Regions from separate parts of the Brevibacterium zhoupengii genome, predicted to be linked through region 2. Evidence: predicted binding sites of a transcription regulator. Region 2 holds the regulator's gene; the other holds the start of a gene.
What was found. Region 2 encodes LexA, which represses DNA repair genes until DNA is damaged. Its sites were predicted from a motif close to TCGAACANNTGTTCGA; they were not measured.
Positions count from the first base shown of each region.

Region 1: a site for LexA is predicted at 1,626-1,641, ahead of LQ788_RS16745 (HNH endonuclease signature motif containing protein). Genes of this name have one in related genera too.

Region 1 is NZ_CP088298.1:3,679,731-3,683,144, forward strand. It holds gene LQ788_RS16745 (HNH endonuclease signature motif containing protein) at 1-1,380, opposite strand, end outside; gene LQ788_RS16750 (NAD(P)/FAD-dependent oxidoreductase) at 1,742-2,782, shown strand; gene LQ788_RS16755 (universal stress protein) at 2,853-3,248, opposite strand; gene LQ788_RS16760 (APC family permease) at 3,298-3,414, opposite strand, start outside.
Region 2 is NZ_CP088298.1:2,841,112-2,844,525, forward strand. It holds gene LQ788_RS12895 (histidinol-phosphate transaminase) at 1-663, opposite strand, end outside; gene LQ788_RS12900 (LysM peptidoglycan-binding domain-containing protein) at 673-1,005, opposite strand; gene lexA (transcriptional repressor LexA) at 1,240-1,995, shown strand; gene LQ788_RS12910 (ATP-dependent DNA helicase) at 2,086-3,414, opposite strand, start outside.

The sequences.
Region 1 (3,414 bases), 840 kb from region 2:
AGTGCCAGCTTCGCTCTGTTGCGCCGTTGTTGGGGCTTCTTCGCTGTCGACTTTGATGCGCGATGTGAGGTGCCCGCTCATAATCCCGCCAGTGACTGCGTCGAGGACTCCTTTGAGCGCCCAGGTTCCGTCTTTTCGCTGGCGCAGGCTGACTGAGAAGTTGTCACGTTTCGGCGCTTCGTCAGGCAGTTCACCATCGGGGTCGAGCCATCCGAGAATCTCGTTGAATAGCTGTTGTATGTCCTTCACACGCACCGAGGGCGCCTTTTCGACCAAGATTCGTTCCGCTTCCAGACGGTCTTCCTGACTGACCCGAAAGGGAAGGTGCCTCAGGCACCCGATGATCGCGCTGGCCTGGGTCGCCGAGAGCAACCCCTTCTGCAATGCTTCAGAAACTATGGGACAAACCGGTGCGATCGGATCGCCGCTGAAACTGACCTGGTCTCCCAGTTTTTCTGCCAACTCGGATCTCCGGTAGGCCTCCCGTTCTGAGAGGTTGAGCCGATTCTGGACCAACGCTTTCGTCGTCTTTGCACCGTAGTCTCGAGGAGTTCCCACTCGTTCGAACACGGAAAGAGTCACGACTGAGAGTGATTCGACCAGCCGGTTGACTGTCTCCAGCCCATCCATCACTGTGAGCGCTTCGCCGGGGGCCAATGGTCGATTGCACGAATGGAGATCACCGACGAGTGTGCGAAGATCCTGGATGCTGCTGACGACTTCGGGAGCGATGCGTGCCAAGTCCGACCAGGCGCACTCGTCCAGAAGTGGATGCTCCGATTCGAGGCCAGTGTCGGATGCGGGCATGCTGTCGGTGCCGTTCGCACCGGTCTGTCCCGTGCGGTCTCGGGCTTCTTGACGCTTGGGCTCAGCGTTGGGCTGCGCTCCGCCGAGGGTGGTCGCCCAATCATCAGCCTCGCAGCCGTCAGGCCCGTTCTCATCAACACCGCGCTCAGCCTCCGGCCCCTCGACCTTCCTGTGCATCCACGCTTCTTTTTCGGCGTCGATCTCTGCCGCACGCCTTTTGAGTTCGGCTCGCGCGTCCGGATCATCAGCACTCGCCTGCCACGGGTTCCGACCAACCCAACGATCCCGCAGCTCATCGTCTGATGACTCGACAGCGCTGGTGGGAGCACCGGATTCGAGTGGATGCTCGGCATCGACAAACTCGAAATCATCTGGGGGTGGCGTGGCCACTTCATCAAAGCGATCGGCCAGTGGGTGACCATCAAGGTCAAGGCCTGCTTCGCGCAGCAGTTCTCGATACGTGCGAGTCTCGTTGCGATCTTCAGCCGCACTCTCGCCACCGGGCGCAGCAGGTGAGGCGGGTTCGTCACGCCTATTCTGCCTGTCGCGCTTGCGGTCGGGGGTGAGAGTCATGATCTCGGAATCCGTTCGTCAACTGCCTTGTTGTCCGCTTGATTCCAATTTTACGCGCATCATTAGCATAGTGTCTATAGTTTTGTTCTATTTTTTAAAGTTTTTTATTGTGGTGTTCGATCTAGTTCTAACCGCTAATCTCATAAGAGATCGAATCGTTCCAGTTCAGGCCACTCGTCATCTTCTATTCCGTTCAGTGGGTCGACCCCACACCTCGGCGCATTCACCCTGCGTCGCGCCTCGAGTCAGACACGCAATCGATCACAGTTTGCCAAATCAGCAAAATATCTTGCGTCACTGACGGGCTTCAGATCAGACTTCTGAGGTACCCGAATCCTTGCCCCTCAACAGAAGGACCGCCATGTCAGACCCTCTCGTCACTGAAAATCCACAAGACCGTCGCGACCCACAGACCCTCATCGCCGAGGTGGCCGTCATAGGTGGTGGCGCTGGTGGTCTGGCCGCGTCGATCGCTTTGGCCCGCTCACTGCGCAGTGTCGTCGTCATCGACGCTGGCTCGCCGCGCAATGCGCCGAGCGCGCACGCGCACAACGTCCTCGGTCAAGAAGGAATCAACCCCCTCGAACTCGTGGCCAAGGGACGTCGAGAGGCTGAAGGGTATGGCGTCCGGTTCGTCGACGCCACAGTCCTCAGTGCGGAGCGCGCCCAGCACTTAACCGATGAGTCCGAGCCGACGGGCTTCATCCTCAAGACTTCTGTCGGTGTCTCCATCGAGGCGAGGCGAATCGTCATCGCGACCGGCCTCACGGATGTGCTTCCCGATATCCCTGGGCTCGCGGACGGGTGGGGCGAAACCGTCATCCACTGCCCCTATTGCCACGGCTATGAGGTCCGTGGGGAGCGTATCGGCGTCATCGGCACTACCTCCATGTCCTATCACCAGGCCATGCTGTTCTCCCAGCTCAGCGACCACGTCACCTTCATACGCCACGATGCTCCGGAACCCGATGAGGCACAGACGAGAATGCTCGAATCGCTCGGCATCACCTACGTCGATGCGGCCGTCGAAGCGGTAGTACGCACCGACAGCGGAACCGACGTCACGCTACGCAGCCACACCTCGAGCGCCGCACCGCGAGGCAATGAGGCTGGGGCGACTGCAGAGAACGAGACCATGACCGTCGGGGCACTGGCCGTTGGTCCTTACTTCCGCGCGAACAGCGAGATCTTCGAACAGCTCGGCGGCACCGTCGTTGACCACCCGTCGGGTATGGGCTCGTCCATTCCCGCCGAGGCGACTGGAGCCACCGATGTGCCCGGCGTCTGGGCGGTGGGAAACAGCGCCGACATCTCGGCCATGGTGGTGGCGAGCGCGACCAGCGGCGTCCTGGTCGGTGCGCAGATCAACGCCGAACTCATCATGAGCTCAGTACCATCATGAGTTCAGTACCATCATGAGCTCGGTCTCGTCATGAGTTCAGTCCCCTCATGAGACCGCATTCATGACGCGCTCAGCGGCTGGCCTTCACACAGAGGACAGGGCATACGGCTTCAAGGATGACTCGTTGGATCGTCGATCCCAGGAGGAATTTCCCAACTGGGGTCCGCTTTCTGGTCCCGAGCACGATCAGCTCAGCCCCCACCTCGGCGGCGGCATCGAGAATCTGTTCCGCGGGATCGTACTCGCTGCCCCTCGTCAGCACTCGTCCCTGAACTCCGGAGCGCGACAGATACTCCTGGACCGACTTGATCTCACCCTCGCCGAGGCGGTAGGCATCGCTGCGATCTGATGATCGGGAAGCGTTGACGACGACCAATTCCAGACCGTCTTTCTTCGCCTCCGAGATCCCCTTGTCGAGTGCGGCATGGCCTGCTGGATTGTTGACGTATCCCACGATGACGGTCATTTTTCACCTTCACTTGTTGAGACTGATTGAAACCTGGAACGTCCCGCGATCATGTGAGCTCCTCGGGATTGCGGAACTTGGTGCTCGCGCCCTTCACGGACCGGTTCCACAACCAGGTGGCGGCCCACAGGACGACGCCGATGCCGATCAGCGCCACCGCGATCTG
Region 2 (3,414 bases):
ACGGCCGTCCAGCAGCGTCATGGCAGAGGCGCGTGCAGGTCGGGAGAACTCGGCGTAGGCCTCATCGACGATGACAATGCCTGAGCAGTTGTCGTAGGCGGCTTCGATGACGTCGAGGTCGATCGAGGTGCCTGTCGGGTTGTTGGGGGTGCACAGGAAGACGATGTCCGGGTTCACTGCGGCCACCTCGGCGGCGACGGTTTCCGCATCAAGCGTGAAGTCGTCGTTGCGCGCCGAGGCCTGCCAGGTGGCACCGGTGCCTGTGGTGATCAGGGGGTGCATGGAGTAGCTGGGGGTGAATCCGAGGACAGTGCGCCCGGGTCCGCCGAAGGCCTGCACGATATGGGAGAGGACCTCGTTCGACCCGTTTGCCGCCCAGATCATGTCGGAGCTGAGCTCGACGGACTGTCCGGCGCGGTCATTGACGCCCTGCAGATAGGTGACGAGATGCTCGCGCAGGTCTTCGAACTCACGGTCGGGATAGCGGTTGAGTCCGGCGAAGTGTCCGTCGACGGCTGAACGCATACTCTCGACGACCACATCGGGGATCGGATAGGCGTTCTCGTTGACGTTCAGCTGCACTGGCACATCCAGATGCGGAGCGCCGTAGGGCTTGAGGCCGACTAGGTCCGAACGCACTGGCAATGACTCGTTATTTCCCACCGCATCAGTCTAGCGTTTGGGCACATCCAAGGTCTGCCCCGGGTGCACCACAGGCGAGGACAGGTGGTTGATGTCGACGATGTCAGCGACGACATCGCGGGTGTCGCGGTCGATCCCGAGGTCCACGGCCACTGCCCACAGTGACTCCCCTTCACCGACGACGACTGCCTCGGCGTCGATGCCGATGTCCTCGGTCTCTGCTCCGGCGGCTGCCGAGAACGACTGTGTGGCGACGAAGAATGCTCCGCCGACGATGACGAGAGCGCACACCATGGTCCGAAGCAGGCGCATGGCCTGGCGTCCACGAGTGGTGAAACGCAGTTCCTGGTTCAGTGCAGACATCGCTTAACCTCTTTCCTTCGTACGATTCCACCCGTAATAGGTAGAACGTCTGTTCTATTCAACATGCCAATCGAACATATGTCCAGTCCAACTCGAACATTTATGCGACAATGAGAGAGAACCAGCGTTGTTGATTGATCTGAAAGAACCATCTCAGGCGGCACTGACACGAGAATTCTCGACGTGAGGATCAAGCGGTGGGGCCGGCGGGAATAGAACGAAGGGGAACGAGCAATGGTTCAGAACAAACGAGGGAGGGGCCGTCCCCGCAACGAGGACGTCGCCAGCGAAATCGCAGCCGCCCGCAGCGATGACGAGGACGTCTCGATTCCGGAAGGCTCCACCGGCGAGGGCGATTTTCGTCTGACCCCACGACAGCGTCTGGTCCTCGAGACCATCGAACGCGCAGTCGTGACCAACGGCTACCCGCCGAGCATGCGCGAGATCGGCAAGGCTGCCGGGCTGGCCTCGCTCTCCAGCGTGGCTCACCAGCTTTCCCAGCTCGAACGTCTCGGCTATGTCCGTCGGGACCCGAAGCGCCCGCGCGCCATCGAAGTGGTCAATCCCTTCGAAGAGGAAGAGGCAGAGCGGGCCAAGTACGAAGAGCTGGCCAACAACACCGTCCAGGTCCCCGTCGTCGGCCGCATCGCCGCCGGTGGGCCCATCTTGGCTGAGCAGGAGGTCGACGATGTCTTCTCCCTGCCGACACAGGTCGTGGGCTCGGGCGACATGTTCCTGCTCAAGGTCGTCGGTGACTCGATGATCGAAGCCGCGATCTGTCACGACGACTGGGTGGTCGTGCGCAAGCAGCACACCGCTGACAACGGTCAGATCGTGGCGGCCCTGCTCGATGGTGAGGCGACTGTGAAGACGCTCAAGCGCAAGGCCGGCCGCCAGTGGCTGCTCCCCCAGAACAAGGACTATGAACCGATCGACGGCACCTATGCCCAGATCATGGGTCTCGTCGTGTCAGTGATCCGTCGCCTCTGACTTTTCTCCCCAGGTCTTCGACCACTGAGGTTCCGATGACTGTGCCCCCGACCGATGACGGTCGGGGGCACAGTGCGTCTCGGGCTCAAATCAGTCGTCGGTGGCTGCCAGACGTCCCAGGCTGGACTTCACGAGCGTCGAATCCGTCGTCGGCCACATCGACGGCATCGAATTCACTAGGTACCCGCCGTAGCGAGCCGAGCGCAGGCGCGAGTCGAGCACGGCCACGACTCCCCTGTCCTTGGTTGAGCGGATCAGGCGACCCGCTCCCTGTGCCAGGCGCAGTGCGGCATGGGTGGCGCTGACGGCCATGAAGCCGTTGACTCCGCGGTTGTCGGCGTCTTTCGATCTTGCCTGCATCAGTGGGTCATCGGGCCTGGGGAACGGAAGCCGGTCGATGATGACGAGGCGGTTGGTCCGGCCCGGAACGTCGACTCCCTGCCACAGTGACATGGTGCCGAAGAGGCAGGCTTGGTCATCTGCGGTGAATTGGGAGACGAGTGAGGGCAGTCCGTCATCGCCTTGGAGGAGGATCGGGATGTCGAGCTTCGCCCTCAGGTGTTCGGCTGCGGCATTTGCGGCCGCTCGGGAGGAGAACAGTCCCAGTGCCCCGCCCTTGGAGGCGGTGACCAGTTCCTCAAGCTCATCCAGTGCCTGTTCGCTCAGGCCGCTGCGGCCGGGACGTGGGAGGTGGGCGGCGACGTAGAGGATGCTCTGTTTGCCGTAGTCGAAGGGTGATCCGACGTCGAGGCTGTCCCACTTGGGTGCGTCGGGGCCGAAGAGTCCCAGGGACGCTGCGACGGCGTCGAAGTTTCCACCCAGGGACAGAGTCGCCGAGGTGGCTACCACTGTTGAGTCTTCGAAGATCCCTGAGCGCATGGTGCCGGCCACGCTGAGCGGGGCGACGACGAGGTTCGTGGTCTCACGTTCGCGGAAGGTGCTGCGCGAGAGCCACACGACGTCGTTCTTGCCGGGGTCGCAGAACCGTTCGGCCAGTTCGAAGATCTCCTGGCAGCGGGCCTTGGCCATCTGCCGCCCGGCGTCGGAGTCCTCGGTCTTGCCGCCGATGTCGTTGATGATCTGTCGAGCGGAGTCACGAATCTGAGCCAGCGCGAGGGACAGTGCCTCGCTCATATTGAGGATCAGACCTTCGCTGACACCGCTTTGGGCGCGTTCGAGAGCTGCGGCCGCGGAGTCAAGCAGTGCGACGACGCCGTCCTGGACGATGGTGTGCTTGCGCACGGAGCTTGTGGCGGCCGAGAGCATGCTCGTGTTGATCTGACCCGACAGCGCGTTCGTCACCCGATCCTTGAGTTCGTGGGCCTCGTCGATGATGATGACATCGTGTTCGGGCAGCACGGTGTTCTCACCGAAGGCGTCGATGGCCAGGAGCGCGTGGTTGGTCACGACGATGTCGGC